2 regions of the Peribacillus sp. B-H-3 genome follow, and region 2 is predicted to be linked to the other one. Evidence: riboswitches for the same ligand, from Rfam matches in the RefSeq annotation. Region 2 holds a riboswitch; the other holds the start of a gene.
The links. A riboswitch is a leader RNA that binds a small molecule or an ion and turns the genes downstream of it on or off. The one in region 2 is predicted to bind cyclic di-AMP.

Region 1 (3,600 bases), 1.6 Mb from region 2:
AGATTTTATTCCACGCTTCCTCCAGCCCTTACCTCACGATAAGTACCTTGCGCTTCCTTAGTGGTTGGTCGATGTGTACCCCCACAGTGGACTTTCACCACCTAGATAGTTGCCATGCCTGGCACACCAAAAAAAGCCCGCATCTCTTAATGCAGGCCATCCTAAGATGAACCGCATTAAGAGATACGAGCTTTTTTACATTTATCCGTTAACCTTCTCTGCCGCATGGACATTTCTATTAGGATCGAATTTGCCTTCCCATTTCGAAATAACAATCGCAGCCAAGGAATTTCCTACTACGTTTACAACGGTACGGCCCATATCCAGGATGCGGTCAATACCTGCAATAAACGCAAGTCCTTCAACTGGAATTCCTACAGAACCAAGTGTGGCCAGGAGAACAACGAATGAAACTCCAGGAACACCAGCGATTCCTTTTGAAGTAACCATTAAGACAAGAACCAATGAAATCTGCTTGGTGATGCTCAAATCAATCCCATACATCTGGGCAATGAAAATGGCGGCAAGCGATTGGTAAAGTGTAGAACCGTCCAGATTGAATGAGTAGCCAGTCGGAATAACGAATGATGAAATATGCTTCGGACAGCCGAGCTTCTCCGTTTTTTCCATAAGCTTAGGAAGCACTGATTCAGAACTCGCGGTAGAAAATGCTAATATTAGCTCTTCTTTCAATGATTTAATTAATTTGAAAATACTGAATCCCGCTATTTTTGCAACAAGCCCCAGCACAACTATTATAAAGAAAAACATTGTTCCATAAACCGTAATGATGAGCTTGCCTAATGGTATAAGTGAAGAAAGCCCAAACTTGGAAACTGTTACACCGATAAGCGCAAATACGCCAACTGGCGCCACTTTCATAATCTGGTTTGTCATATAAAACATGGCATCTGCCGTTCCCTGGAAGAAGTGAATCACCGGTTTCCCTTTTTCGCCTATGGCCGAAATCGCAAAACCAAACATCAAGGCAAAAAAGATAATGGCCAGCATATCGCCATTGGCGATTGCCGAGATTGGGTTCGCAGGAACTATATTAACGATTGTATCAGCAAACGAATGCTGTTCAGTAGTTTTTGCTGTGTCAACATATGAGCTAATGTCTGTTTTACTTAAGTGTCCCATATCTACACCGGCACCCGGCTTGAAGATATTTGCCGACAATAATCCTAATAAGATAGCGACAGTCGTAATAATTTCAAAATACAAAATCGTTTTACCGCCAATTTTCCCAAGCTGTTTGATGTCCCCAACACCTGCAACAGCAATGATAATACTTGAAATAACAATCGGTACAACAATCATTTTAATTAAACGGAGAAAAATGTCTCCAATAGGCTGCAAATATTTAGCTATGTCAGAGTTTCCATAAAAAATGGCCCCTACAATAATTCCAATCACCAGACCTATAAATATTTGCCAAGCTAAACCAATTCGTTTCATCTACATCCTCACCTTCTGTAAAATTCTATTGTGGAAAAGAAATTTGTCTCGGTAAGGGAAACAAATAGATGTTTTGGTTCAAAAAAAAGACACGTAGGGTGTCTTTTCATGCGAACGAAATTCACATACTGTTCCCTTTAAGACGCTGACGAGGTTAGCTGTCGGGTTAGGGCCCGGAAACACACATTAGCCCTTTCTGAAGTCAGAATTCACCCCAAGCGGAATACACCGCAAAGTTGGTTCCCCCGTTCTCAATAACAAGATTAAGCGGAAATTGAATTATAATAAAATATTATCCTATAAAAGCAAATCTGTAAATCCTTTTTGATTATAACTACCCGCAGAAAATGCTGGATAACAGACAGGATTTCCTGCCGCAGCAAAAAATCATCTGATCGCTGCCCTCAATAAAAAAATCTCCTCATGCTTAAAATGCAGCAAGAGGAAATGCCCAAAACACCAATATTAAAGATCTATTTTTCCAATAAACCAGTCAATAGATAGCGGATTGTTAAGTGCTTGGCAATTTTTTTATAAGTTGGGGCTCCATTTTCGCTGACTAATATAGGAGTAATAAACAAACTATGATCCTGAGGCGTTTTACATGGTGACACTACAGCAAATTCGCCAGCAGTCAAACCGCTTTTTATTTCCTGCTTCCCTTGAGAACGAAGGCCTAATTCAACATATTGGTTATTTATATACCCTTTTGGGTTTATTTTATAAACATGAGGCTGCTTTTTTACATGCACAGCTTCCTCTTCGATAGCTGATACTCTTTTTGCATTTTTTGCTGTGACGGTTAGAGAAACATTGGAACCAATAGGAAGCTCCCTTTGGGTTTCTTTTATGCTCCCTTTAAAACGGTAGGAATTTTTGGAATTGACGGAAGGCTCCTTAACAGGGTAGGCATTAATTTTCACGACCGTTCCCTTAAGCGGTCTTTTTAATTCCGGTGATTTGATGGTTATCATCATCCCCGTTTTGGCCATTCTAAATTCTTTTTCTGATAGCACACCTTCTACCGAAGGTGTCTTGGATGCAATTGTAAGAATAGGATTTTTCAAATTTTTATTGATTTTTTCCACAATTCCATCTGCCTGGCTTGCTGCGGCTGCGGTATTGCTTTGTTCATCCATGAAGGCGAGCTGTTCGTCAAATCTTTTCATTTGTGATTCAAGCTTAGTCTTTTCTAATTCTTGTTTATAAATTTCCTGTTCAATCGCGCTTAGGATTGCCTGATTAGAGGCATCAGATGCAAGATTGAGGTTTTTATTTATATCTGCATTTTCATCTGTAACAGGCATATCTGCTGTAATGGTTTCCTTATAGCTCTCAAGCTTGCTGATGTATGCATCAATTCCATCCTTGTCGCCTGCAGCCTGGGATTTTTCTGCTTCAAGATTTTTTTTGATCCTGTCTGCTTCTGGAGAAGTATATTGAAAAAGTGCGGTACCTGCACTTACGTCATCGCCTTCTTCAACAAGGAACTTCTGAAATTCCTTGCCGTTCCCGCCGTTAAAGTAAACCGGATACTCATTATTTGGTTTTATTACGCCAGAAGTGTGAAATGATTTTGTCAGGTTCTCTTTTTTGACAGACGACCATTTGCTGACAAAGAGCGTTCTTTCCACTTTGCTGTTTTCTTTTACAATTAAATACACATTGATACAAATAAATAATAATGCCGCCAATAGAATGATAGCTTTGTACTTAGTTTTCATAATCTCCACAGCCCCTTACAGAATCACACTAACATCAAGATAAGCGAGGAATGCTCCTGCTGTCCAAGTGATGATAAAAACCAATGCAACCGACAGCCAAACTATTAATCTGCTTTTCTCTGACAAAAATTTTAAATAGTAACAGGTTAGCGCAATCATAGTAAGCTGGAACAGCGTAATACTTCCAAAAAAGTGAATCAAATACTCATTAGAAGTAAAGTGCTGGCTTATTACCCCGAATGAAAAAGGGTTTGCATCCTGATTTACGTTCAGGAAAATGGAAATCGGTACAAGCAGCAGCTTTTCCAGCAGATATAAAATGAATACGATCATTTGGACCAGCACAATTTTTATGTATGCAATATCCAGCAGCATCCAGTAAACCAAGGATGCACCAAAGAAAAATAGAGAGGGA
Region 2 (3,600 bases):
CCTGCGGGATAGCGGAACAGGTGAGACACCGCAGGCGCAGCCGAGGATGCTCACCGACCGCCCGCGGAAAGCGAGCATCCTGGAGCGGAAATCAACCACCTTGTTCAATAGCAACAAAGTTTACGAAAACAGCCAATTAAAAAGAAAACAGCTTTGCTTATAGCCTGCAAAGCTGTTACAATTTATTACTTTTTTAAATGAAATGGTACTGTGGTCACAACTACATTACGCTTATAAAGCAAGTAAGCGCGAATCAATAGGCTCGACTGGTTATGAAGGATATTATGCCAGCTTTTCTTCGGTATGAACTGAGGAATCAGCACCGTGACCCTGTAATTCGATTCACTGGCCTTATGTTCTACAGTATCAATGAATTTCGTTAACGGCTGAATAACACTTCGATAATAAGAATGCAGAGTAACAAGCCTGACATCCGGCTGCCACTTTTTCCACTTCTCTTCGAATGATTTTTCATCTTCACGTTCAAAAGCAACATAGACAGCAATGACCTGGTCGGCTGTAAGAGACTTTGCATAATTGATTGAGTTTTCAACAACATGTGTCATACCGGCTACCGGCACAATGATGATATTTCCTTCTATAGGAAGGATGGGCTCGCAGGATTTTAAGCTTAGCTGCTCGCCTACTGCATCATAATGCTTCTTGATGCTGTGAAACATTAAAACGATAAGAGGCAGGAAAATCAGCACAGCCCATACCTGCCCAAACTTGGTAATAAAGAAAATCATCATGACCGTAAAGCTGATCAGCGCGCCAATAAGGTTTGTGATTAATTTTCCCATCCAGCCTTTTGGCTTTTCTCTGACCCACTTAACCAGCATGCCTGTCTGCGACAATGTAAATGGAATGAACACTCCCACTGCATATAAAGGAATAAGCTGTTCGGTCTGCCCATTAAAAATAATAATCAAAAGGATTGAAGTAGCTCCCAATGTAATGATTCCATTTGAATATCCTAGCCGGTCCCCTCTCATCGTAAACATTCTGGGGATGAATTTATCTTTAGCCAAATTAAAGGCAAGAAGAGGAAAAGCCGAATAGCCTGTGTTGGCAGCCAGGATTAGAATTAAGGCTGTTGTTCCCTGGATGAAATAATAGAAAATATTCCTTCCAAATGTAGCTTCAGCAATTTGTGAAACGACTGTTTCCTCTGTTTTAGGCGTAATTCCATAATAATAGGCCAAAAAAACAATTCCGGTAAACAGCACAGCTAATAATGATCCCATTGCCATTAATGTTTTGGCTGCATTCTTCGGAGCAGGATCTTTAAAATTGGGTATTGCGTTCGAGATTGCCTCGACTCCTGTCAGTGCAGAACATCCGGAAGCAAAAGCCCTCAACAGCAGGAACAGCGAAATGCCGGCAACAGGGGTCCCAAAATGCGGATGAAGATTAGACGGTACATCTCCGGAAGTGATATGGAATAGCCCGACCACTAGCATTATGAATAATGCAAGCACAAATAAATATACCGGGTAAGCAAGGATTGAAGCTGATTCTGTAATCCCGCGGAGATTCAGTATCGTTATAAAAATTACTAGCACCACCGCAATAGGCACCGTATATGGATGCAGACCCGGAAACGCCGATGTGATGGCATCCGTTCCTGCAGACACGCTAACTGCTACTGTCAGTATGTAGTCAACAAGCAGCGATCCTCCTGCTATTAATCCAGGATTTCGGCCTAAATTTTCTTTAGATACTACATAAGCCCCGCCGCCATGCGGATAAGCGTAAATGATTTGCCTGTAAGAAAGAATAAGTGCTGTCAATAAAAATAGGACACCCACAGCAATAGGAAGGGAGTACCAAAAAGCTACTGCGCTTATTGTTATTAATACAAGCAAAATCTGTTCGGGACCATAAGCCACAGAAGACAATGCATCGGACGAAAGAATCGCCAAGGCTTTCAGCTTATTAAGCTTTTGATCGCCTAGTTCATTAGACTTCAAAGGCCGGCCGATTAAAAGTCGTTTAACCGCTGATAACATAGTACACCACCATATTCATGTTTTGTTATTATAGTACCCTGTATACATAACTTAAATCGCCGGGAGACTATAATTCTAGAGAAGAAGTGATATGCGGCTAAAAAGAGACAAAAAAAATCCGCAAGGCATAAACAAGCAGCCCTGTGGACATAAAAATGCATAGTCACACCAGCTTCACCTTCTTCTCCTATACGCCTACGGAGTTAGCTGTCGGATTTGGGCCAAAGAGTAGCCCTACCTAAAAAATTAGGATTCACCCCAGTGGCAAGAATATGCCACAAAAATGGTTTCCCCGTTCGAATTGATTCAGCGATTTAGAAATATGAAACTGTTGATATCATACCGTGACGTTCTAATTTTGTAAATAAAAATTTTGTTTGGCATTAATTAATTTTATTTATGGATTGCTCTTGAATTTGATGTTAACAAAGCAGATGCTGATAATGATTAAACAAAGTCCCGCGAGAAGGTTTAACGTTATAGTTTCGTGCAGCAGAAATGAACTGCAAAAAATGGCAATGAGCGGAATAAGGAAAGTATAAGAACCTACTTTACTTGCTTCTCCAGAACCGACTAATGTGAAAAATGCAAGCCAGCCAAATGCTATTACAAATACTGAGATAAACAGCAGATTTGAGACAAACGGAACATTCCAGTCAATGTTTCCCCAGTTTTCTGTACTTGAACCCGCAGCCAATAAAAATAAACCTCCTATTAGGAGCTGCAGTGTTACCATCCAGATTGAGTCCACCCTGTCACTTGTTCTCTTGACATAAACCGTTCCAAGACCCCATCCAAGCGCAGAAATAAGCGCAAATAATATACCAGCTGCAGATATGCTTCCAGTAAACCCTCCAGAGCTAATAACAGCGACACCTGCAAAGCCTAACACCAGGCCAGCAATTTTCAGGGGATACATGGACTCCCCAAGCCACATCCATGAAAATATTCCAAGCAACACAGGTTCAATAAATACAATTGCAGAAAAAAGCCCTGCTGGCATATATCCTAATCCTACCGTTTGAAAGCCATAAAAAACGATAATATTAAGAACGGCTGAAATAAGATAAGCTTTCCAGTTTTTCTTGAAGTTAAGCAGCCTGTAACGGGGCAGTGCAACTGCAAGCAGAATGATTCCGCCTAAAATTGTTCGTATTCCCGCAAATAATAGCGGCGGACTATAGCTTAAAGCCATTTTAGACAGCGGCCAATTAATTCCCCACATTATAACAAGAAAGGATAGAATCAAGACCGTCCTTTTTTGTGAAAGTTGTTTCATGTAGATGCCTCCTTTAAAAATCATACTTACCAATATTACTGCAATACGTTAAATTAATAAAATAATAAGCCTGGAAAATTCAATCAAATTTAAAAATGATACATTTTTAACATGTTCACCAGGAATGAATAATCATCCAATATTTACAATGGTATTAAACCATGCATTTTAGGAAGATTAACATGTAAGGAGGTGAAAACACATGGCAAATCGCAGCAGCAACAACAACCAATTGTTAGTTTCAGGTGCAGAACAAGCTCTTGAGCAAATGAAGTATGAAATCGCTTCTGAATTTGGTGTACAATTAGG

Region 1: another riboswitch for cyclic di-AMP. It lies ahead of ACN6MY_RS03250 (cation:dicarboxylate symporter family transporter); the one in region 2 lies ahead of ACN6MY_RS11170 (APC family permease).

The regions. Positions count from the first base shown of each region.
Region 1 covers NZ_CP183879.1:678,002-681,601, reverse strand. Annotated here, with positions in the region: gene ACN6MY_RS03250 (cation:dicarboxylate symporter family transporter) at 202-1,461, opposite strand; cyclic di-AMP (ydaO/yuaA leader) riboswitch at 1,590-1,741, opposite strand; gene ACN6MY_RS03245 (efflux RND transporter periplasmic adaptor subunit) at 1,935-3,185, opposite strand; gene ACN6MY_RS03240 (hypothetical protein) at 3,201-3,600, opposite strand, start outside.
Region 2 covers NZ_CP183879.1:2,260,372-2,263,971, reverse strand. Annotated here, with positions in the region: gene ACN6MY_RS11170 (APC family permease) at 186-2,012, opposite strand; cyclic di-AMP (ydaO/yuaA leader) riboswitch at 2,190-2,334, opposite strand; gene ACN6MY_RS11165 (DMT family transporter) at 2,410-3,291, opposite strand; gene ACN6MY_RS11160 (small, acid-soluble spore protein, alpha/beta type) at 3,494-3,600, shown strand, end outside.